Regions from separate parts of the Amycolatopsis sp. NPDC051903 genome, predicted to be linked through region 3. Evidence: riboswitches for the same ligand, from Rfam matches in the RefSeq annotation. Region 3 holds a riboswitch; each other region holds the start of a gene.

Region 1 (7,269 bases), on a different contig from region 3:
CGTGCCACAACGGCAGCCGCAGGTGGGATCGGAAACCGTCGTAGGCGGAGAACGCGGGTCCGGGCGCCAGTTTCACGCCCGCGGCGAGCGCGCGCTGCGCCAGCCGCACGGCGTCCTCGCCGGTGTCGGCCCACAGCCCGGTGCCCCCGGCCGGCCGCGTCCAGCGCCAGCGCGGGAACAGCCGGCCGAGCACGTCCACAGTGGACTCCAGGCGGTCGGTGAGGAGCGCGCGCCGGGCTGCCCGGGCGTCCGCGATCTTGCGCAGCAGCCCCGCCGCGAGCAGCTGGTCGACGACCGAGCAGCCGAGGTCGATCGCCTTGCGCGCTTCGGTGAGCCGCGTGATCGTCTGCGCGTCCGCGCGAAGCCAGCCGATGCGCAGCCCGCCCCAGAACAGCTTCGACGCGGTGCCGATGCTCACCAGCAGCTCCGGCGGCACGTGCGCGGCCAGCCCCGGCGCGGGGACCGGGCCGCGGAACACCAGGTCGGCGCTGCTGCGGTCCTCGACCGTGCGCAGCCCGGCTGCGGTCACCAGCCGGCCCAGCTCGGCCCGGGCGGCCGCGGGCATCCGCTCGCCGGTCGGGTTGTGCACCGAAGGCTGGCAGTAGAGCAGCGCGGGGGAGTGGCGCAGCGCCGCTCGCAGGTGACCGCGGTCGATTCCGTCCGCCGTCCAGCGGATGCCCCGCAGGCGGGTGCCGGCGCCCGCGAACGCCTCGAGCGCGCCCCGGTAGCTGGGTTCCTCGACCACGACGAGGTCGGCGGGCGTGACCAGCGTGTTGGCCACGAGCCACACGGCCTGCTGGGCGCCCGCGGTCACGAGCACCTGGTCCGGGGTGGTGGGCACGCCGTCGTCGGTGAGCAGCCGCGCGATCGTGGCGCGCAGCCGCGGGACGCCGGCGGGGAAGTAGCCATCGGTGCCGAGGTAGGGCTCGAGGTCGGCGGGGCCGAGCGCGGCGAGTGCGTCCGCCGTCAGGCCGGCGCCGGGGAGGGCGCCGCTGGACAGGTCGGCCGGTGCGGGCTCGGCGCCGGTGAACGACACCAGCCGGCCGCCCGCCACGCCCGGGCCACCGGGCTGGCGGCGCCGCACGCGCGAGCCCGACCCGGCCGCGGCCGTGAGCCGCCCGCCCGCGGCGAGCTGCTCGTACGCCGTGGCCACGGTGCCGCGCGCCACGCCGAGCGCCCGGGCGAGCTGCCGCTGCGCGGGCAGCACCGCGGCTTCGGGCAGCACGGCGGAGTCGACCAGCTCGGCCAGCGTGGTGGCGAGCGCGGCGGGCAGCGTCGGGCCGCAGCCGCGCCACGCGCCGAGCAGCCGTGCCAGTTCCGCCGCCGCGACCCGGTGCACGTGGACCTCCTCACCTGCCAGTTTGGACCACTTCGGCGGAAGTGGCCCATCGGCGTCGGGCCCGGCCGGGCCACCATGGCGGACATGGCCACGGTCTGCCTCGTCGGCACCCTCGACACGAAACGCGCCGAATACGACTGGCTCCGCACGCGGCTCGAAGTCGACGGCGTGCACACGCTGCTGGTCGACGCCGGGTCCTCGGGTTCCGAGGGCGCGGACGTGCCCGCCGAGGAGGTCGCGCGCGCCGCCGGGGCGGAGCTGGCTTCGCTGCGCGGTGACCGGGGCCGGGCCGTGGAGACGATGGCGCGCGGTGCGGCCGTGGTCGTGCGGCGGCTGTTCGACGAGGGACGGGTCGACGGGGTGCTCGCGGTCGGCGGGTCCGGCGGTTCGTCGATCGCCGCGGCGGTGATGCGGGAGCTGCCGGTGGGCGTGCCGAAGCTGCTCGTGTCGACCATGGCGTCCGGCGACGTGCGCCCGTACGTCGGCGAAACCGACGTGACGCTGATGTACTCCGTGGTCGACATCGCGGGTCTGAACGCCGTGTCGGAGACCGTGCTCGGCAACGCGGCGGCCGCGATCGCCGCCATGGCGCGCCGGCGCGACGAAGGCGTTCCGGCGCCGGAGCGGCCGGTGGTCGCGGTGACGATGTTCGGCGTCACCACGCCGGCGGCCGACGAAGCCCGGGCCGAGCTGGCCAGGCTGGACTACGAGGTGCTCGTGTTCCACGCGACCGGCTCCGGCGGGCGGGCCATGGAGAAGCTCGTGACCGACGGCCTGGTCGCCGGCGTGCTCGACCTGACCACCACGGAGCTGGCCGACGAGCTCGTCGGCGGCGTCCTGTCCGCGGGCCCGCACCGACTGGAGGCAGCGGGCCGCGTGGGAGTGCCGCAGGTGGTCAGCGTGGGCGCGCTCGACATGGTCAACTTCGGGCCGGCCGCCACCGTGCCGGAGCGGTTCGCCGAGCGGAACCTGCTGGTGCACAATCCGACTGTCACGCTCATGCGCACGACGCCCGAGGAAACCGCGGAGCTGGGCACGCTGCTCGGGCGCAAACTCCGGACCGCACGAGGACCCGTGTCGGTGCTCCTGCCGCTCGGCGGGGTGTCCGCAGTGGACGTTCCCGGCGGGCCGTTCCACGACCCGGCCGCCGACGAGGCGCTGTTCACCACCCTGACCGGAGAGCTCGCCGGGTCCGCGGTTTCCGTGCAGCGGCGCGAAGAAGCCATCAACGACCCCGGGTTCGGCGCGGCCGCGGCGCGCGAGCTGCACCGGCTCATCGGCGAGAGGAAGTCCTGACGTGGACCGCACGGAGGCGCTGGCCCGGCTCACCGCCGCGGTGACCGGGGGACGGCCGGTGATCGGCGGCGGCGCGGGCACCGGCCTGTCCGCCAAGGCGGCCGAGGCCGGTGGGATCGACCTGCTGATCATCTACAACTCCGGCCGCTACCGCATGGCCGGGCGCGGTTCGCTCGCCGGGCTGCTGGCCTACGGCGACGCCAACGGCATCGTGGTCGACATGGCGCGCGAGGTGCTCCCCGTCGTGCGGGACACGCCGGTGCTGGCCGGCGTCAACGGCACCGATCCGTTCCGGCTCATGGGCCCGTTCCTCGACGAGCTGAAGCGCCTGGGGTTCGCCGGCGTGCAGAACTTCCCGACGGTGGGCCTGATCGACGGCGTCTTCCGGCAGAACCTCGAGGAAACCGGCATGGGCTACGGCCTGGAGGTCGACCTCGTCGCGCTCGCCCGCGAACGCGACCTGCTGACCGCGCCCTACGTCTTCGACCCGGGGCAGGCCGAGGACATGACCCGCGCGGGCGCCGACGTGCTCGTGCCGCACCTCGGGCTCACCACGAGCGGCACGATCGGCGCGCGCACCGCCGTGACGCTCGACGAAGCCGCCGCGCGGGTGCAGGAGATGCACGACGCCGCCAAGCGGGTGAATCCCGACGTGCTCGTGCTGTGCCACGGCGGCCCGATCGCCGAACCCGCCGACGCCCAGTACGTGCTCGACCACACCGAAGGAGTGGTCGGTTTCTTCGGCGCTTCCTCGATCGAGCGGCTCCCGACGGAGCGCGCGATCCGCGAGCAGACGGAGGCGTTCCGCGCGCTGCGGCGGTGATCGTCTCCGTGTGAGCGCCGTCTCAGCTCACGGGACACCTCTGGCGTCCCGCGGCTTCGTTCGGTTACCTTCTGAGTCAGGTCATGAGTGCCAGCGTTCAGCCCCGGCTTGCTGGCCGGCAACCCTCCTACCGCGGTGGGGTGCCCCGGGTGAGGACCAGGCCGGTCGCGGAGCGCGACGGGCAAGCGCGGGCCCCTCGCCGGGGGTCCCCCGGAACGCCGAGGAGGCACCGTCATGACTCTCGCCCTCGATCGCACCGCTGAAACCACCGAAACCCTTGGTGCGCAAGGGATCCCCGCCGTCGCCGGTGTCACGGTGCGGGTGCCGCTGGTGACCGGGGACGAGATCGGGTACGCCAACCTCGACCACGCGGCGAGCGCGCCGTGTCTCGACGCGGTCCGCACGGCCGTCGACGAATTCCTGCCGTGGTACGCCAGCGTGCACCGCGGCGCGGGCTTCGCTTCGCAGGTCTCGACGCGGCTTTACGAGCGCACGCGCGACATCCTGCGCCGGTTCGTCGACGCTCGCGGCACCGACACCGTCGTGTTCACCCGCAACACCACGGATTCCTTCAACCTGCTGGCGCGTTCGTTGCCGCGCAAGACTTCCGTCGTCGTCTTCGACACCGAGCACCACGCCGCGCTCCTGCCGTGGCGCGGCCCGAACGTGCGCCGCGTGAGCCTGCCGCGCACGCGCCTGGCCGCGGTGTCCGTTGTGGACGAAGCGCTCGCGGCGTCCCCGGAGGGCCCGCGCCTCGTGGTCGTGGCCGGAGCGTCCAACGTGACCGGTGAGCTGCTGCCGGTGGCCGAGATCGCCGCCGTGGCCCGCAAGCACGGCGCGCGCGTGGCGCTCGACGCGGCGCAGCTCGCGCCGCACCGCCGGATTTCCCTGCGGGAGCTGGACGTGGACTACGTCGCGCTCTCGGGCCACAAGCTGTACGCGCCCTTCGGCGCCGGCGCGCTGATCGGCCGCGGCGACTGGCTGCGCGCGGCCGAGCCGTACCTCGCCGGCGGCGGTGCGACGAAGCTCGTGACCGAAGACGCCGTCGTGTGGAACACCGGCGCGGAGCGGCACGAGGCCGGTTCGCCCAACACCGTTGGTGTGTACGCGCTCGGCGTCGCGTGCGAGCAGCTGGCGGCGAACTGGGCCGCGGTCGGCGAGCACGAGGCGGCGCTGCTGGAGCGGCTGCTCAAGGGCCTCGCCGGCATTCCCGGCTGCGCCGAGCTGCGCCTGTTCGACGCGCCGGTGGATCGCGTGGGCACAGTGAGCTTCGTCGTCGACGGGTTCGAGCCGGGCTGGCTCGCCGCGGTGCTCTCGGCCGAGTACGGCATCGGCGTGCGCGACGGCGCGTTCTGCGCCCACGTCGCGACCAAGCGCCTCATCGGCACGACCGGCCGCGAGGGGCAGCAGGCGGTGCGCGTGAGCCTCGGCCTCGGCAGCACCGAGGAGCACGTCGACCGGCTCGTGCTCGCGCTGCGCCAGCTCGTCGCGCGCGGCCCGCGCTGGGAGTACGCCAAGGTCGACGGCCGGTGGGCGCCGGTCGGCGACCCGCGTGAGCTGCCGCCCTTCTGCGCCTGAGTCCGCACTGGTCGGACGGCTCGCGGCGCCCGTGAAGTGCGTGAACGGGCGTCGGGGGGAGTGCCGGTCACGCGGGCGTGGACAATGGAGCCGTGAGCACCGAGCCCTCCTCGTCCGAACCCGGCCTGTCCGAGGCCGCCGCCCGGCCCGCCGAAGCACCCGAACCGGCGGGCGGCGGTGCCGCGACCCCGGCCGAAACCCCGCTCGACCAGGTGGGCGAGCCGGCGCCGCTGCTGCCGAAGCGCCGGGTCGGGCTCGTGTTCGCGGTCGCGGTCGTGATCTGGGTGATCGACCTCGTGTCGAAGAACCTCGTGGCGGCCAACCTCGAGGGCAAGGAGCCGGTGCGTATCCTCGGCGGGCTCATCTACCTGCAAGTGATCCGCAACCCCGGCGCCGCGTTCTCCATGGCGACCGGCATGACGTGGGTGCTCGCGCTGATCGCGGCGGCCGTGGTGGTCGCCATCGTGTGGCTCGCACGCCGTCTGCGGTCCGTCGGCTGGGCGATCGGCCTGGGCCTCGTGCTCGCGGGCGCGCTCGGCAACCTCACCGACCGCATCTTCCGCGCGCCCGGCCCGCTGCGCGGCCACGTCATCGACTTCATCTCCGCCTTCGCGCCCAACGGCGAGGGCTTCGCGATCTTCAACATCGCCGACTCCGCGATCTGCGTCGGCGGTGCGCTCATCGTCCTGCTCTCCCTGCTGGGCAAGGACTACGACGGCACCACGACCCGGAGCAAGAAGAAGGCCGGGGAAGCTGCGTGAGCGCCCGGATGCTGCCCGTCCCGGACGGGCTCGACGGCATGCGCGTGGACGCCGGGCTGGCCAAGCTGCTGGGCCTCTCGCGCACCGCGGTGGCGGAGCTCGCCGAGTCCGGTGACGTGCTGCTCGACGGCAGGCCCGCGGGCAAGTCCGACCGCCTGGCCGCCGGCGGCCTGCTCGAGGTGACGCTGCCCGATCCGGCGGCGCCGGTGCAGGTCGTGGCCGAGCCGGTGGAGGGCATGAAGATCCTCCACGACGACGACGACATCGTCGTGATCTCGAAGCCGGTGGGCGTCGCCGTGCACCCGAGCCCGGGCTGGACCGGCCCGACGGTCGTCGGCGGGCTCGCGGCGGCGGGCCTGCGGATCGCGACGTCCGGCGCGGCCGAGCGCCAGGGCGTGGTGCACCGCCTCGACGCCGGCACCACGGGCGTCATGGTCGTGGCCAAGAGCGAGCACGCGTACACGGTGCTCAAGCGGGCGTTCAAGGAGCGCACCGTCGACAAGGGTTACCACGCCGTGGTCCAGGGCCACCCGGACCCGATGCGCGGCACCATCGACGCCCCGATCGACCGCCACCCGCGCCACGACTACAAGTTCGCAGTGGTCGCCGGCGGGCGGCCGAGCGTGACGCACTACGAGGTGGTGGAGGCGTTCCGGGCGGCGTCGCTGGCCCACGTGAAGCTCGAGACCGGCCGCACGCACCAGATCCGCGTGCACTTCTCCGCGCTGCGGCACCCGTGCGTCGGCGACCTGACCTACGGCGCCGACCCCGTGCTGGCCCGCCACCTCGGCCTCTCCCGGCAGTGGTTGCACGCCCGCACGCTCGGCTTCGCGCACCCGGCCGACGGCCGCTGGGTCGAGTTCGAAGCCGAATACCCCGACGACCTGGCCCACGCGCTCGAGGTCCTGCGCGAGGAGAGCTACTAGCCCTCGACCGTCCTAGCCCCAGAAGGAGAGGAGACCGTCGGCGGCTTTGGCCGGCTGGTCGATCATCCACCAGTGCCCGTGTCCGGCCAGGGTGAGTGTCGGCAGGCCCAGCCGATGGGCCATCTCCCTCGAGAGAGCCGGGTCGACGAACGCATCGGCGGTCGCGTCGAAGATCAGGCCGGACGGCTGCTCGGCGACGAGATCCTCGCCGGCGCCGGGGTCTGGAGGTCCTGCGCGGCGGGGTGCCACCGGTAGTCGGGATGGATCAGGCCGGCGCATGCTCTGGAGCTTGCCGACCAGCCAGTCGCGGTAATTCGTCATGGTGCCCCCGAACCCGTCGGGGATCGGCGACCCGAAACCGGGCGGCGACAGTAGTACGACGTCGCGCACACCCCGCTGCTCGAGTTCGGGGACGAAGTCACGCCAGATCACCGACGTTTCCGGGTTGCCGTGGACGAGCACCGTGGTCATGGCGGCTCCTGATGGGGAAGGACAAACGGTGCGCGCTTCCCAGCAGACACGCGGTTGATCAAGGACACCATGAAC
Region 2 (7,269 bases), on a different contig from region 3:
ACGTGGACGTGGCAGCCGCCGGGGTTCGCGCCGCTGGCCGCGCAGCTGCGGGCCCGCAAGCCCTAGCCGGACCGGCGTCAGCGCTGGTCGCGGCGCAGCGGGTGCTCCGGCGGCACCTCCACCAGGACGATGCGCAGGCCGTCCGGGTCGGCGAGCCACGCCTCGTCGAGCCCCCAGGGCTCGCGCTTCGCACCGCGCACGGGGGTGACGCCCCGCGCGGCCAGCTCTTCGAGCGTCGCGGGCAGGTCGCGGACCTGCAGCCAGAGATCGACGGCGGGCGAAGGCGCGTCGTCGTTGCTGCCGACGAGCTCGATCGACCCGCCACCCGCGAAGAAGACCGTGCCCCCGGGGAACTCGCGCTGGATGGCCAGCCCGAGGGTGTCCCGGTAGAACGCGGTCGAGGCCTCCAGGTCGCGCGGGTGGATCAGCACCCGGCTGCTCAGTACGTCCATGCGTCCTGCCTACCCGAGTGGCTCAGGCCAGTGCAATCGCGACGATCCCCGCCAGCACGACCAGCGAGCCCGCCAGCCGCCGCGCCGCGTTGCGCTCGCCCAGCACGAACCACGCCGCGAGCCCGCCCAGCACGATCGACAGCTCCCGCGCCGGCGCGACCAGGCTCACCGGCGCCATCTGCAGCGCGTACAGCACCAGCAGGTACGCCGCGGGCGACGCGATGCCGACGATCAGCACCTCCTTGCGGTGCACGCGCCACAGCTCGCCGACCTCCGCGCGGTCGCGCATCGCCGCGGGGGCCAGCAGCACGCTCTGGCACAGCGCGCCGGCGCCGAAGTACACGAGCGGCGGAACCGCGAGCGTCGTCACGGAGTGCGCGTCCCACAGCGTGTACGCGGCGATCGTCGCGCCGGTGAGCACGCCGTAGAACACGCCGGCCTGGCGCTTCTTCGCGTCGGCCCCGCTGCCGCCGACGCTGATCACGAGCACCCCGGCGACGACCAGGAACGCGCCGAGCAGCCCCAGCACCCCGGGGTGCTCGTGCAGGAAGAGGACCGCCGCGAGCACCGACAGCAGCGGCCCGGTGCCGCGCGCGAGCGGGTAGACGATCGACAGGTCGCCGACGGCGTACCCGCGCTGCAGGACCGTGCCGTAGGCCACGTGCAGCACCGCCGTCACCACGGCGGCGACCAGCCAGGTCCACTGTGGACGTTGCGGCTCGACCAGCAGCGTCACGACGACGACCGGCGCCAGCACGACGGCCGAAACGGTGTAGTACAGCCACACGAACCGCGGCCCGCCGAAGGTCACGCGTTTGGCCGCGAGGTTCCACAGCGCGTGCACGACCGCGGCGACGAGGACGAACGACAAAGCGGTGGTGTTCATGGGACCCCTTCGGGCCTTCCGCGCACGCGGAAGTACCGGGTCCTCCAGGCTTTTGTCCCGTCAGATGAACGGCGGGCGTCGGGCCGCGCCGATGGTGCCGCTCGGACCAGGCCCGCCGGCCCTCGTTGTGGGTGAGCCCGCACTCGTGGCGGACCGCGGGCCGGCGACGGAACCCTAGGCACTACCTCCCCCACCGTAACCGATGCGATCTTCCCGGGCCGCGCGAATGGCCCCGGAGCTGGCCTGTTACGATTTCGGACCGTTGCCGTGCGGCATTCCGCCCAGGAGGAAACCCGGCCCCGGCCGGCGCCACCCAGACGCGGCAACGCCCTTCACCGAGAAGAAAGCAGGACGCCTCCATGGCCAACATCAAGTCGCAGATCAAGCGCATCACCACCAACGAGAAGGCGCGGCAGCGCAACCTGGCGATCCGGTCCTCGGTGAAGACCGCGATCCGCAAGTTCCGCGAAGCCGCCGAGGCCGGTGACAAGGACAAGGCCCTCGAGCTGCAGCGCGAGGCCGGCCGCAAGCTCGACAAGGCCGTCACCAAGGGCGTCATCCACGCCAACCAGGCCGCCAACAAGAAGTCGGCGATCGCGAAGCGCGCGAACCAGCTCTGAGCTGACCCGCGGACAACGCGTCGAAGGGCCCGGTGACCTGCTGGTCGCCGGGCCTTTTGTATGCCCGCCGCACGAGCCTTGGGGCGGTGTGGCGCTGATCGGGCATGGCCGGCGCCCTGGCAGCGGTGCACGGTGGCGCTTACGGGCGATCCGGTGGCCGCTCGGCTCGGGCCAGTGCGAGCGTGCCCGCCGGACCGCCACGTGCGGATGCTCCGACAAGCCAGGCCGCCGGCCGAACACCGGCACCCCCTTGCCTCACCTTGCGGCGTTGCGGCCGCGAGCACCTCGGTCCCCGCGGCGAGTCCCGGCGCTGCCATAGCGCGTGCGCACGGCGTCGGCCAGTTCGCCGAACCGCTGCGGGCCTCGCGGCCGCCACCGGTCGCCTCGCGGTGGCGCCGCGAGGCGCTCGGTCAGCTCGGCGTCACCCGGGAGGTGGCGCACGTCGAACAAGCCGAGTTGCGTACCCGGGTCTTCCGAGGCCCGCCGATCGCACGTAGTGGCGACCTCGCGATGGTCTTCCCGGCAGGCCCCTCAGGCGGCCGTCAGCGTTCGCCCTTGGCGGTGACGACCTCGACGACCGCGCGTTCCAGTGCGTAGTCCGCGTCGGCCGCGACGCCCTTGACCTCGGCGTTCAGGCGGGCCACCACCTGCATCGCGGCGGTGAGGCCGTCCTGGCCCCAGCCGCGGGCCTGGCCCTGGGCCTTGCGGATCTTCCACGGCGGCATGCCCAGCTCACCGGCCATCTGGTTCGGGTTGCCACGGCCGGCGGCCGACACGCGGGCGATCGTGCGCACCGCGTCGGCGAGGGCGTCGGCGACGAGGACGTGCGGGACGCCCAGCTGCATGGCCCAGCGCAGCGACTCCAAGGCCGCCGCGCGGTCGCCCGCGGCGGCCTTCTCGGCGACCGCGAAGCCGGTCACGTCGGCGCGGCCGGTGTGGTAGCGCCGCACCGCCTGCTCGTCCACCACGCCCCCGGTGTCCGCGACGAGCTGCGTCGCCGCCGAGGACAGCTCGCGCAGGTCCGAGCCGACGGAGTCGAGCAGCGCCAGGACACCCGCGGGGTCGATCTTGCCGCCGGCGCGGCGGACCTCGTTGCGCACGAACGACTCGCGCTCGGCCGGCTTCGTGAGCTTCGGGCACTCCGTGATCTCGGCGCCGGCCTTTTTCAGCGCCGCGGGCAGGGCCTTGGCCGCCTTGCTGCGGCCGCCGCCGCTGTGCACGACGACGAGCACGACCCCGTCGGCGGGCGACGCGAGGTACGCCAGCACCGCGTCGGCCAAATCCTGCGAGATGTCCTGCGCCGAGTCGAGCACGATCACCCGGCCCTCGCTGAACAGCGACGGACTCACCAGCTCGGCGAGCAGGGGCGCTGTGAGTTCGGACACCCGGTTGCGGGTCATCTCGGCCGTCGGGTCGCCGGCCCGCGCGGCGTCCAGCGTGGCGCGGACAGCGCGCTCGATGAGCAGTTCTTCCTCGCCGAGGACGAGGTGCAGCGGCGCGGGTGCGGTGGTCACCCCGTCATCTTCTCACCCGTTCGCCGACGCGCCTGCCGCGGTGATGTGCGCCGCCACCGTGGCATCAGGTGATCGCCATGTCGTACGGTGTACCCGAGGCAGCGCACGGTCCACGCACCGCGGCGCGCCGACAACTGAACACCGCTCATCCAGAGGGGCAGAGGGAACGGCCCGAAGAAGCCCCGGCAACCGGCGTACAGCCTGTCTTCCCGAACTTGCGGGATAGCTGACGACCACGGTGCCAATTCCGGCCCGCCTCGGCGGGACAGATGAGGAAAGGAACCTCGCGATGACCGCAACCCTCGGAACGTCCTCCACCAAGAAGACCCTGGACCTCGGTCCTGCCGTCGAACTGGTGTCGAAGGAAGAGGGCCACCGGCAGCCGCTCGCCCCGGAGTTCGTGTCCGCCGAGGACTTCTCGCCGCTCGAGGTCGCCTACGACTTCGGCCGCGTGCGCCGCGAGGACATCGAGTCCGGCCCCAAGAACATCTGGCGCTACAAGAAGCTCCTTCCCGTGCCGTCGACCGTCGAGCAGATCCCCAACACCGAGCCGGGCGGCACCCGCCTGGTCAAGGCCGACCGGCTCGCCAAGGCCCTCGGTCTCAAGACCGTGTGGGTCAAGGACGACACCGGCAACCCCACGCACTCCTTCAAGGACCGCGTGGTCGCGGTCGCGCTGGCCGCGGCCCGCGAGTTCGGCTTCGAGGTGCTCGCCTGTCCGTCGACCGGCAACCTGGCCAACGCGACGGCCGCCGCCGCGGCCCGCGCCGGCTGGCGGTCGGTCGTGCTGATCCCCAAGTCGCTCGAGCGCGCCAAGATCCTCACCACCGCGGTCTACGACGGCGACCTGGTCGCCGTCGACGGCAACTACGACGACGTCAACCGCCTCGCCACCGAGCTGGCCGGAGAGCACCCGAAGTGGGCGTTCGTGAACGTGAACGTCCGCCCGTACTACTCCGAAGGCTCCAAGACGCTCGGCTACGAGGTCGCCGAACAGCTCGGCTGGCGCCTGCCGGAGCAGATCGTGGTCCCGATCGCCTCGGGCTCGCAGCTGACCAAGGTGGACAAGGGTTTCCGCGAGCTCGGCCAGCTCGGTCTCGTGGAGGCCAGCCCCTACAAGGTGTTCGGCGCGCAGGCCACCGGCTGCTCCCCCGTCTCGGCCGCGTTCCGCGCCGGCCACGACGTGGTCCAGCCCGTGAAGCCCGACACCATCGCGCGCTCGCTCGCCATCGGCAACCCCGCCGACGGCCCCTACGTGCTCGACGTCGTCAACCGCACCGGCGGCGCGATCGAAGACGTGAGCGACGAAGAGGTCGTGGAGGGCATCCGGCTGCTCGCGCGCACCGAGGGCATCTTCACCGAGACCGCCGGCGGCGTCACCGTCGCGACCGCGAAGAAGCTCGTGGAGACCGGCAAGCTCGACCCCGACGCCGAAACGGTCCTGCTCATCACCGGCGACGGCCTCAAGACGCTCGACGCCGTCGAAGGGCGCATCGGCCCGAAGGCGACGGTGCCGCCTTCGGCCGAAGCCGTCAGCAAGGCGCTGGGCTACTGAGCCGCTGACCCCCGGGCCCGTGGGCCGCTCCGCTACCGGGGCGGCCCACGGGGCTCACCCCGGCGGGCCACCACGGGTCCGCCGTCGCCCGGCAGCACGGCTGTGTCACCGTCCACATCGGTCCGCGTGACGAGCACCCCCAACGTCCCCAGTACGTCCACTGTGGACTTCGCCGGGTGCCCGTAGTCGTTGCCCGCACCCACGCTGATCATCGCCGCCCGCGCGCCCACGGCCGCGAGGAACTGGGGCAACGAATACCGCGAGCCGTGGTGCGGGACTTTCAGCACGTCGGCGTGCAGATCCACCCCCTCGGCCAGCAGATCGGCCTGCGCGGCCAGCTCCACGTCTCCCGTGAGCAGCACCCTCCCGGCAGGCGTGGTCGCCCGCACCACCACGGAACTGTTGTTGATCGCGGTACCGTCCTGCTCGGCGGCCGGGCGCGCGGTGACGTACCGCGGCCCGAGCACGTCGAGCGAGAGCCCGGGCCAGTCGAGCCGCTGCCCTTCGCTCAGCTCCAGCAACGGCACGTGCTGCTTCCGCGCCTCGGCCGACACCTGTTGCCACGCCCACACCGGCGCCCGCCCGGGCCCGACGGCGATCGCTCCCACGGCCCGGCCCTCGAACACCGACGACAGCCCGCCGATGTGGTCGGCGTGCAGGTGGCTGAGCACCAGCAACGGCACCCGGTCGACGCCGAGCCGCCGCAGGCACTCGTCCACCGGCCCCGGTTCCGGCCCGGTGTCGACGACCACCGCGCGGCCGGGCTCCGCCGTGGCCAGCACGACGGCGTCGCCCTGCCCGACGTCGCACTCGACCATCGCCCAGCCCGCCGGCGGCCAGCCGGGTTTGAGCACCCGTGCGGGAACGACGAACAGCAGCACGACCACGAGCGCCACCGCCACGAGGATTCGCACGCGCCGGAACTTGAGCGCGATCACGGCCAGCACGAGCAGCCCCGCTGCGCACAGCCCGCCGAACCACCCGCCCGGCCACGTCAGCACCGCCCCCGGCGCCCGCGCACCGTGTCGCGCGACAGTGATCAGCCAGCGCGCTTCCGGATCGGCCAGGTGCACCAGTACGTACCCCGCGCCGGGCCACCACGGTCCGACGACCGTCGCGAGCACTCCCAGCACCGTCACCGGCGCGACGACGGGTGCCGCGAGGACGTTCGTGACCACCGAGACAAGGCTGACCGTGCCCGCCATGCCCGCGATCACCGGCGCCGTGACCACGAACGCCGCGAGCGGCACCGCGATCCCCTCGGCGTACCCGGGCGGAACTCCCTTGCGCACCAGCGAGTCCGCCCACCGCGGAGCCAGCAGCACGAGCCCCGCCGTCGCGAACACCGACAGCGCGAACCCGAAGTCCGCCGCCATCACCGGGTCCCACGCGACGAGCACGCACACCGAGAACGCCAGCGCCGGCAAGGCCGACCCGCGCCGCCCCAGCCCCAGCGCGAGCAGCGCCACCCCACCCATCACCCCGGCCCGCAGCACGCTCGGCGCCGGACCGACGAGGACGAGGAACCCGCACAGGCACAGCCCCGCCGCCACCGCGGACGTCCGCGGGCCGATCCGCACGAGCCGGCACAGCAACAGCACTGCGCCACAGATCACGGCCACGTTTCCGCCGCTGACCGCCATCAAGTGCGTGAGACCCGACTCCATGAACTCCTGCTCGACCTGCTGCGGCAGTGCGGTCGTGTCGCCGAGCACGAGGCCGGGCAGCAGGCCCGCGGGCTCCTCCGGGAGCACTGCACACAGCTCGTGCAGGCCGACCCGCAAGGCCGCGGCCGCGCGTTGCCACCACGGCGCCGACGTGACGTCGACCGGCGAGCCCCGGAGGTAGACGACCGCGGCCGTCAGCTCACCTCCCCGCGCGGGCGCCAACCGGCCCGTCGCCGTGACGTCCTGTCCCGGCAGCAGATCGGCCCATCCGGCCACCGGGGCGAGCAACAGTACCCGCCCCGCCGAGGCCACGGGTTGACCGTCCACAGTGGCCGACTCCACCGTGGCCTCGATGGCCACCGAACGCGTGCCCGCCTGTTGGTCGGCGTAGCCGGCGCTGTGGATCGGCCGCGGTCGTTCGGCGATCTCGACCCGCAGCGTCGCCGTGAGCCCGTGCGTCGCCGCCGGAACGAGCGGGTCGTGCTCCACCGACCGGATCCGCCACGCCGTCGGCAACGCCACGACAAGACCGAGCACCAGCAACGCACCGGCCGCACCCAGCCACCGGGCGCGGC
Region 3 (7,269 bases):
GCGTGACGCGGCCGTCGCCGAAGAGGGCGTACGTGGCGTCGCAGACGCGTTCGACGAGGTAGCGGTCGTGGGAGACCACGACCATCGTGCCGGGCCAGCCGTCGAGGAGGTCTTCGAGCTGTTGCAGGGTGTCGATGTCCAGGTCGTTGGTGGGCTCGTCGAGCAGCAGCACGTTGGGCTCGGCCATGAGCAGCCGGCACAACTGCAGCCGGCGCCGCTCGCCGCCGGAGAGGTCGCCGACGGGGGTCCACTGGCGTTCGGCCGGGAAGCCGAGCTTTTCGCCGAGCTGCGACGCCGTCATCTCCTGCTTGCCGAACACCACGCGCCCGGCCACCTGCTCGATCGCCTGCAGCACGCGCAAGTCCGCGGGCAGGTCGTCGAGCTCTTGGCGCAGGTGCGCGAGCGCGACGGTCTTGCCCTCGATGCGCCGCCCCGTCTCGGGTTCGACGTCGCCGCCCAGCAGTTTGAGCAGTGAGGTCTTGCCGGAGCCGTTGACGCCGACGAGACCGATCCGGTCACCCGGCCCGACGCGCCACGTCACGTGGTCGAGCAGGGATCGCGAACCGACGTGCAGCGAAACGTCCTCCAGCTCCACCACCGTCTTGCCGAGGCGGCGCTTGGCGAACGCCATCAGCTCCACGGTGTCGCGCGGCGGCGGCACGTCCGCGATCAGCGCCTCGGCCGCTTCGACGCGGTAGCGCGGCTTCGACGAACGCGCCTGCGGGCCACGGCGCAGCCACGCCAGCTCCTTGCGCGCCAGGTTCTGCCGCTTCTCCTCGGCCGTCGCGGCCAGCCGCGCGCGCTCGGCGCGCGCGAAGATCCAGTCGGCGTAACCACCTTCGTACTGTTCGACGCGGCCGTTCGCGACCTCCCACGTGAGGCTCGCGACCGTGTCGAGGAACCACCGGTCGTGGGTCACGACCACGACCGCGATGCGGCGCGCGAGCAGGTGGTCGGCGAGCCAGCGCACCCCCTCGATGTCGAGGTGGTTGGTGGGCTCGTCGAGCACCACGAGGTCGAGCTCGCCGGTGAGCGCCGCGGCCAGCGCGACGCGCCGGCGTTCACCACCGGACAGGTTCGTGGTCGGGGTGTCCAAGCCGATGACGGTGATGCCGAGACCGTCCACAATAGACCGGACGCGCGCGTCGGCGGCCCACTCGTGCTCGGCGCCGTAGCGGGCCAGCACGACGTCGCCGACCGTGCTGCCCGGCGGCAGCTCCGTCCGCTGCGTGACGACCGCCATGCGCAGGTCCCGCACGTGGCTCACGCGGCCGGAATCCGGCTCGGCCAAGCCGGACAGCACTTCCAGGAGCGTGGTCTTGCCGCCGCCGTTGAGACCGACGACGCCGATGCGCTGGCCGGCCGCGACACCGAGCGAAACACCGTCCAGCAACGGTTTCACGCCGTACGACTTGCTCACCGACTCCAGGTTGACCAAGTTGGCCATCCGCTTCAGCCGATCCTTTCCACAGTGGACTCGATACTCACGCGTGCACGCGCGGGGGCGCGTTGCGCGGGGCGTCGTCGCCGCCGACCACGCGAGCGCCCGGCACGGGGCCGTGGGCGACGCGCACCGTGCGGCACACGCCGGCACCTGACAGCTCCGCGGCCACCTCGACCGCCGTCTGCGCGTCGGCGCAGAGGAACGCGCACGTCGGCCCGGAGCCCGACACGCAGCCGGCGAGCGCGCCGGCGTTCACGCCCGCGCGCAACGTGCGGCGCAGGCCCGGCCGCAGCGAAACGGCCGCCGCCTGCAGGTCGTTGCCCAGCAGCAGCGCGAGCTGGCGCGGGTCACCCGACGCGAGGGCTTCGACCACGGGGGTGTGGGAGCCGATGCGCGGCGGGTTGCCGTCGGCGCGCAGCCGGTCGAGCTCACCGAACACCTTCGGCGTCGACAAGCCTTCGGTGTCGAACGCGAGCACCCAGTGGAACGTGTGCCGCGACAGCACGGGCACGAGCTGCTCGCCGCGGCCGGTGCCGAGCGCGGTGCCGCCGTAGAGGGCGAAGGGGACGTCGCTGCCGAGCTTGCCGGCGATGGCCGCCAGCTCGTCGCGCGTCACGTCGAGCTTCCACAGCGAGGCCAGGCCCACGAGCGTCGCGGCCGCGTCGGCGCTGCCGCCCGCCATGCCGCCGGCGACCGGGATGCCCTTGCGCAGCACGATCCGCACCTTCGGGTCGGTGCCTTCCTGGCGGCCGGCGTAGGACGAGAGCTCCTGGGCCGCGCGCCACGCGAGGTTGGTGGCGTCGGTGGGCACCGAGCCCTCCCCCTCGCCGTACACCTCGAGCCCCGGTTCTTCGGTCGCGGCGACGGTCACCTCGTCCGTGAGCGAAAGCGCCTGGAAGACGGTGACCAAGTCGTGGTAACCGTCCTCGCGCAGGTCACCGATGGCCAGGTGCAGGTTGACCTTGGCCGGGACCCGGACGGTGACTGGTGGTGGTACGACGGCGAGCACCCGTCCAGCCTACGTGGCCTGGGGAGCGGGCTCCCCACCAGGAGAAAACAGTCGTTTTCAGGACAGCTGTCCCAAGGAATCGGACACGAGGCCCCGAAGTGCCGGACGCGGGTCCGGGGCCGACGAAGAGGGGCCCCTCGGCACGTGTCCGAGGGGCCCTCGCGGCGACTGCGTCAGGCGGCGACGGCCGCGCGCACCGGCTGGGCCACGTGCGCGCCGCGGTCGGCGATCCAGGACAGGGCGGCGTCGGCACGCTCGCCGCGCAGGCCGATGCGGAAGCGCGCGATCGGCGTGTCGCCGATGCGGGTGATCCCGCCGCCGATGGTGGCGACCTCGACGTCGAAGCGGCCGGCCGCCTCGGGCAGGAGAGCACCGACGGACGCGAAGCCGATCAGGATCACGTCGGCGGAGCGGTCGTACTTCGCTGCCTGCGCGCGCGACGTCTCGATCGCCGGCAGCACGGCCTCGCCGGTCCAGCTGCCGGGTTCGGCGATGAGGTCCAGCACGTGCCCGCGCTCGACGACGGAGCCGTGGTCGAGCACCGCGACGTCGTCGCAGACGCGGCGGACCACGCTGGCGTCGGGGGTGGTGACGAGGACCGTGGTGCCCAGCTCGGCGCGCGCCCGGTCGAGCACGGCGAGCACGGCGCCGGCCTCTTCGGGGGCGATGCCCGAGGTCGGGTCGTCGGCGAGCAGCACGGCCGGGCCGGCGGCGAGCGCCTTGGCGACGGCGACGCGCCGCAGCTGGCCGGCCGTCAGGTCACCCGGCTTCTGCGCGGCGCGCGCGGTGAGGCCGACGAGGTCGAGCAGGGAGCCGACGCGGCTCTTGCGCTGCGGGCCGTCGACGCCCAGCTGCTCCAGCGGCGTCGCGATGTTGCCGGCGACGGTGCGCTCGGCGAGCAGCTCCGGCTTGGTGCCGACGACACCCAGCTGGCGGCGGACTTCACGCAGCCGGCGGCCGTCGAGCGCGGCGGTGTTGAGGCCGTCGAGCCGCACGACACCGCGGTCGGGGCGCTCCTGCAACGCGATGCAGCGGGCGAGGGTCGACTTGCCGGAGCCGGCCGGGCCGACCACGCCGAAGAGGGAACCGGCCTGCACGTCGACGCTCACGTCACGCAGCGCGGGAACCGGATTTCCGTTGGAGGCGAAGGATTTGGACACGTTTTCGACAGTGATCACGAAGAATGCTCCTGGCAGTGGGCGCAGCACCGTTCCCGGGCGCGCCGGACGTCACCGATTAACCGTCCTTTTCGGACGGTGCGCAAAAGTGCGGAAGAAGATCAGACGTTGGCCGTGGAGCGTCGACACGCACATACCGTGCGGCGGCCTTCGTCGACAACGCGCCGCTTGGTCAACAGGAGCGGGCGGGCAACCCTCTTCATCGGTAACAGCCTCCATCGGTCCTGGCTGTAGCACCTGCCCTGTCGGAGGGTGGTTGCTGCGACTTCGTCGAGCCAGGTCTCTCAGTCGCTCGGGATGGACATTCCGAGTAAAGCCGATCCCATTGGGTGAACGCAAGCGCGTTGGTGCAGATCACACGAGTGGTGGTGCCCGGACACCGGGACACGCGCCGCCACATCGTGGGCGCGGATCGCTCCGTCCCCGAATTGCTTCCGAGCGAGAGCACCGGCGATCACATCCACTGTGGACGCTTGGCTTTCGTTGGCACAGAACAGTTTTGCTCGAATGGCTCGAAATGGCGGTCCAGACGGCGCCGACCGGCGGCTTGGTGAAGTAGTTCGTCGTCACGAGACACCTCGTCTCCCCAACCGGACAGCCGTCCTGCTGGCGGGGCGCCGGCGCGCGTCCGTCACACCGTTGTGATACACGCGTATCGGATACACTCGTACCACCATGCCGCGCCGGACCGACCACGAACAGCGCCGGCGCGAGATCGCGTCGGCGGTCTGGCGCATCGCCGCGGACCGCGGGCTCGAGGCGGTGAGCATGCGCGAGGTCGCGGCCGAGGCGGGGGTGTCGCTGCGGCTCGTGCAGTACTACTTCGAAACGAAGCACAACCTGCTCGTGCTCGCGCTGCAGTACCTCCACGAACGCGGCGAGCGCCGGGCCCAGGCCCGCATCGCGGCGCAGCTGGACCAGAGCGTGCGCGGAGTGGTGCGGACCTTGCTCACCGAACTGCTGCCGCTGGACGCCGACCGCGAACTGTCCCTGCGCGTCCACCGCGCGTACTTCAGCCGCACCCACAGCGACCCGCGGCTGGCGCAGGCCTTCATCCACGACGAGACGCCGATCGAAGACCTGCTCACCAGCCTGTTGCGCCGCGCCGTGCTCCCGCCGGGCGCGCAGCCGCGGCTCGAGGCGAACCTGCTGGTCGCCGGCGTCACGGGGCTCGGCCTCGACGTCCTCCACGGCCGCTTCACGCTGGACGAGGTCCTGGTCACCCTGGACTACCACCTCGACCGCCTGTTTCAGGCTTGAGCGGCGATCCTCGCGAAGTCCTGGACGGCCAGCTGCTCACCGCGGGTCTTCGGGTCGATCCCGGCCGCCGCGAGGAGTTCGCCGGCGCGGTCGGCGGAGCCCGCCCAGCCGGCCAGCGCGGCCCGCAGCGTTTTGCGGCGCTGCGAAAACGCCGCGTCGACGACGGCGAAAAGGCGTTGCCGGTCGATGTCCTCCGACACGGCCGGCCCCCGTTCGAAGGCCACCAGTGCCGAGTCGACGTTCGGCACCGGCCAGAACACCGACCGCGGCACGGCGCCGACCTTGCGCGCCGGGCCGTACCAAGCGAGTTTGACGCTCGGGACACCGTAGATGCGGCTGCCGGGGCCCGCGGCCATGCGGTCGGCGACCTCGGTCTGCACCATCACCAGCCCCCGCGCGAGCGACGGCAGTTCGGCGAGCAGGTGCAGCACCACGGGGACCGCGACGTTGTAGGGCAGGTTCGCCACGAGCGACACCGGCGAAGCGGGCAAATCGGCCGCGGTGATCCGCAGTGCGTCGGCGCCGACGACCGTCAGTCGATCAGCGGCTTCCGGCGCGCGTTCGGCGGCGGTCCGGGGCAGGCGGGTCGCGAGGACGGGGTCGATCTCGACCGCGACGACCGACGCGCCCGCGTCCAGCAAGCCCAGCGTCAGAGAGCCAAGGCCCGGGCCGACCTCGAGGACGACGTCCCCGGGCCGCACCCCGGCCAGCTCGACGATGCGGCGAACCGTGTTGGGGTCGTGCACGAAGTTCTGGCCGAGCTTCTTCGTCGGCCGGACGTCGAGCTCTTCGGCCAGCCCGCGGATCTCGGCAGGCCCCAGCAGTTCAACCACCGGAGAAGCCTACCGAGCTGCCGCGGAGGGGGAGGGACTCAGGCCCGCTTGCCGCACACCGGCCAAGCGCCGTAGCCGCCACGCGCGTCGCGGACCTTCTCGGCCACCGCGATCTGCTGGGCGCGCGTCGCCTCGCTCGGGAGGGACGCGTACTGGTCGCCGCCGTAGGCGTCCCAGGTGCGCTTGTCGAACTGGAGGCCGCCGTAGTAGCCGTTGCCGGTGTTGACGGCCCAGTTGCCACCCGACTCACACGCCGCGATGCGGTCCCACGCGGAACCGTCGCCGATCGCGGGGTCCGGCGGGACCTTCGTGCCGACCTTGATGATCTTCGCCTTGGCCTCGACGAGGATCTTCACCGAGACCTGCTCGCGCGAGACCTCTTCGCCGTTCTTCTTGGTGACCTTGTAGGTGACCATCTTCTGGCCCGGCGTGCCCGGGTCCTGAACGGTGGTCTGGCCCTGAAGCAGCGTCGGGTCGTCGACCTTCTGCACGTCCGGGTCGATGGTCTCCTGCTGGTTGACCATCGAGACGCCCATGCGGCTGATGTGGACCTCGGCGCCGTCCTTGAGCGAGACGTCGAGACCGCCCTGGACCGCGTCGTCCGGGCCGAGGGTCATCTTGAAGTCGGAGAGGAATTCCTTGGTGGTCACCGCGTTGGTGGTGACCTGGCGCGGCGCGTTGGTGCCGTCGAAGAGCGTGACGTGCTTGAGGGTCTTGACCTGCACGGTCGAACCCTGCAGCGGCAGCTCGCCGGTGCCCGGCATGGACGTCCACGCGCCCTGCGACATCAGGTCGCTCATGCCCAGCTGGGTCATGGCCTCGCCGAGGGTGGTCGCACGCACCCACGAGGGGCGGGCCACGCCGTCGACGACCAGGTTGAGCTGGCGGCCGCGCTCGAGCTTGATGACGCCGCCGTCGCCGACCGCGGCCTGCGGGGAGGGCGAGAGCGAGTCGTGCGCGCCGACGGACAGGCCGGCGTCCTCGAGGACCTCGCCGACGGTGTCGCCGTAGCTGTGGACCGTGCGCTGCTGGCCGTCGACGTCGACGGTCACGCTCTTGTTCATCGCCAGCGCCGCGGCACCGCCGCCGCCGACGGTGATCATGACCGCGAGCACCGCACCCTTGAGGAAGCGGCGCTTCCAGGTGCGGGTGGCTTCGCGCAGGCCTTCCTCGACGGCGACCTTCTGGGTCTCCGGAGCGGCGGTGCGGTCTTCGGCCAGCTCGTCCGGGAGGTTGAGCGGCGGGAGCATCGTGGTCTCGGCGTTGATCAGCCGGATCAGCTCGTCGACGTCGACGTCGATCTCGGCCATCAGCGCGTCGGCGTCGTCGCCGAGGGCGACGAGCACGTCCTGTTCGGTCACGTACAGCTCGTCGGAGAACTCGAGCTCCCCGTACGCGGTGTCCTCGAGCTCGCGGTCGAGCACGGCCACCGAACCAGCGGAAGTGAAGTAGGGGCTGTCCGCGCTATGGCGCGCGCCACCCTGCCAACTACCAGTCACCGGGTCGTTCCCTTTCCCAGGGCAGGAAGTGTCGCCACTACCCGTC

Evidence for each region. Region 3 has a riboswitch for S-adenosylmethionine ahead of ACIA77_RS15870 (methionine ABC transporter ATP-binding protein). Riboswitches for the same ligand answer to the same signal wherever they lie in the genome.
Region 1: another riboswitch for S-adenosylmethionine. It lies ahead of ACIA77_RS37530 (aminotransferase class V-fold PLP-dependent enzyme); the one in region 3 lies ahead of ACIA77_RS15870 (methionine ABC transporter ATP-binding protein).
Region 2: another riboswitch for S-adenosylmethionine. It lies ahead of thrC (threonine synthase); the one in region 3 lies ahead of ACIA77_RS15870 (methionine ABC transporter ATP-binding protein).

Annotation. Positions count from the first base shown of each region.
Region 1 covers NZ_JBITBT010000027.1:90,563-97,831, forward strand. Annotated here, with positions in the region: gene ACIA77_RS37515 (PLP-dependent aminotransferase family protein) at 1-1,339, opposite strand, end outside; gene ACIA77_RS37520 (Tm-1-like ATP-binding domain-containing protein) at 1,424-2,635, shown strand; gene ACIA77_RS37525 (phosphoenolpyruvate hydrolase family protein) at 2,637-3,458, shown strand; SAM riboswitch class IV at 3,538-3,652, shown strand; gene ACIA77_RS37530 (aminotransferase class V-fold PLP-dependent enzyme) at 3,693-5,036, shown strand; gene lspA (signal peptidase II) at 5,129-5,797, shown strand; gene ACIA77_RS37540 (RluA family pseudouridine synthase) at 5,794-6,723, shown strand; gene ACIA77_RS37545 (alpha/beta fold hydrolase) at 6,736-7,194, opposite strand.
Region 2 covers NZ_JBITBT010000012.1:99,508-106,776, forward strand. Annotated here, with positions in the region: gene ACIA77_RS25035 (class I SAM-dependent methyltransferase) at 1-66, shown strand, start outside; gene ACIA77_RS25040 (VOC family protein) at 78-452, opposite strand; gene ACIA77_RS25045 (DMT family transporter) at 475-1,338, opposite strand; gene rpsT (30S ribosomal protein S20) at 1,698-1,958, shown strand; gene holA (DNA polymerase III subunit delta) at 2,501-3,472, opposite strand; SAM riboswitch class I at 3,615-3,748, shown strand; gene thrC (threonine synthase) at 3,762-5,027, shown strand; gene ACIA77_RS25065 (ComEC/Rec2 family competence protein) at 5,060-7,269, opposite strand, start outside.
Region 3 covers NZ_JBITBT010000005.1:397,375-404,643, reverse strand. Annotated here, with positions in the region: gene ACIA77_RS15880 (ATP-binding cassette domain-containing protein) at 1-1,447, opposite strand, end outside; gene ACIA77_RS15875 (4-(cytidine 5'-diphospho)-2-C-methyl-D-erythritol kinase) at 1,485-2,453, opposite strand; gene ACIA77_RS15870 (methionine ABC transporter ATP-binding protein) at 2,627-3,631, opposite strand; SAM riboswitch class I at 3,828-3,935, opposite strand; gene ACIA77_RS15865 (TetR/AcrR family transcriptional regulator) at 4,307-4,891, shown strand; gene rsmA (16S rRNA (adenine(1518)-N(6)/adenine(1519)-N(6))-dimethyltransferase RsmA) at 4,882-5,724, opposite strand; gene ACIA77_RS15855 (transglycosylase family protein) at 5,763-7,148, opposite strand.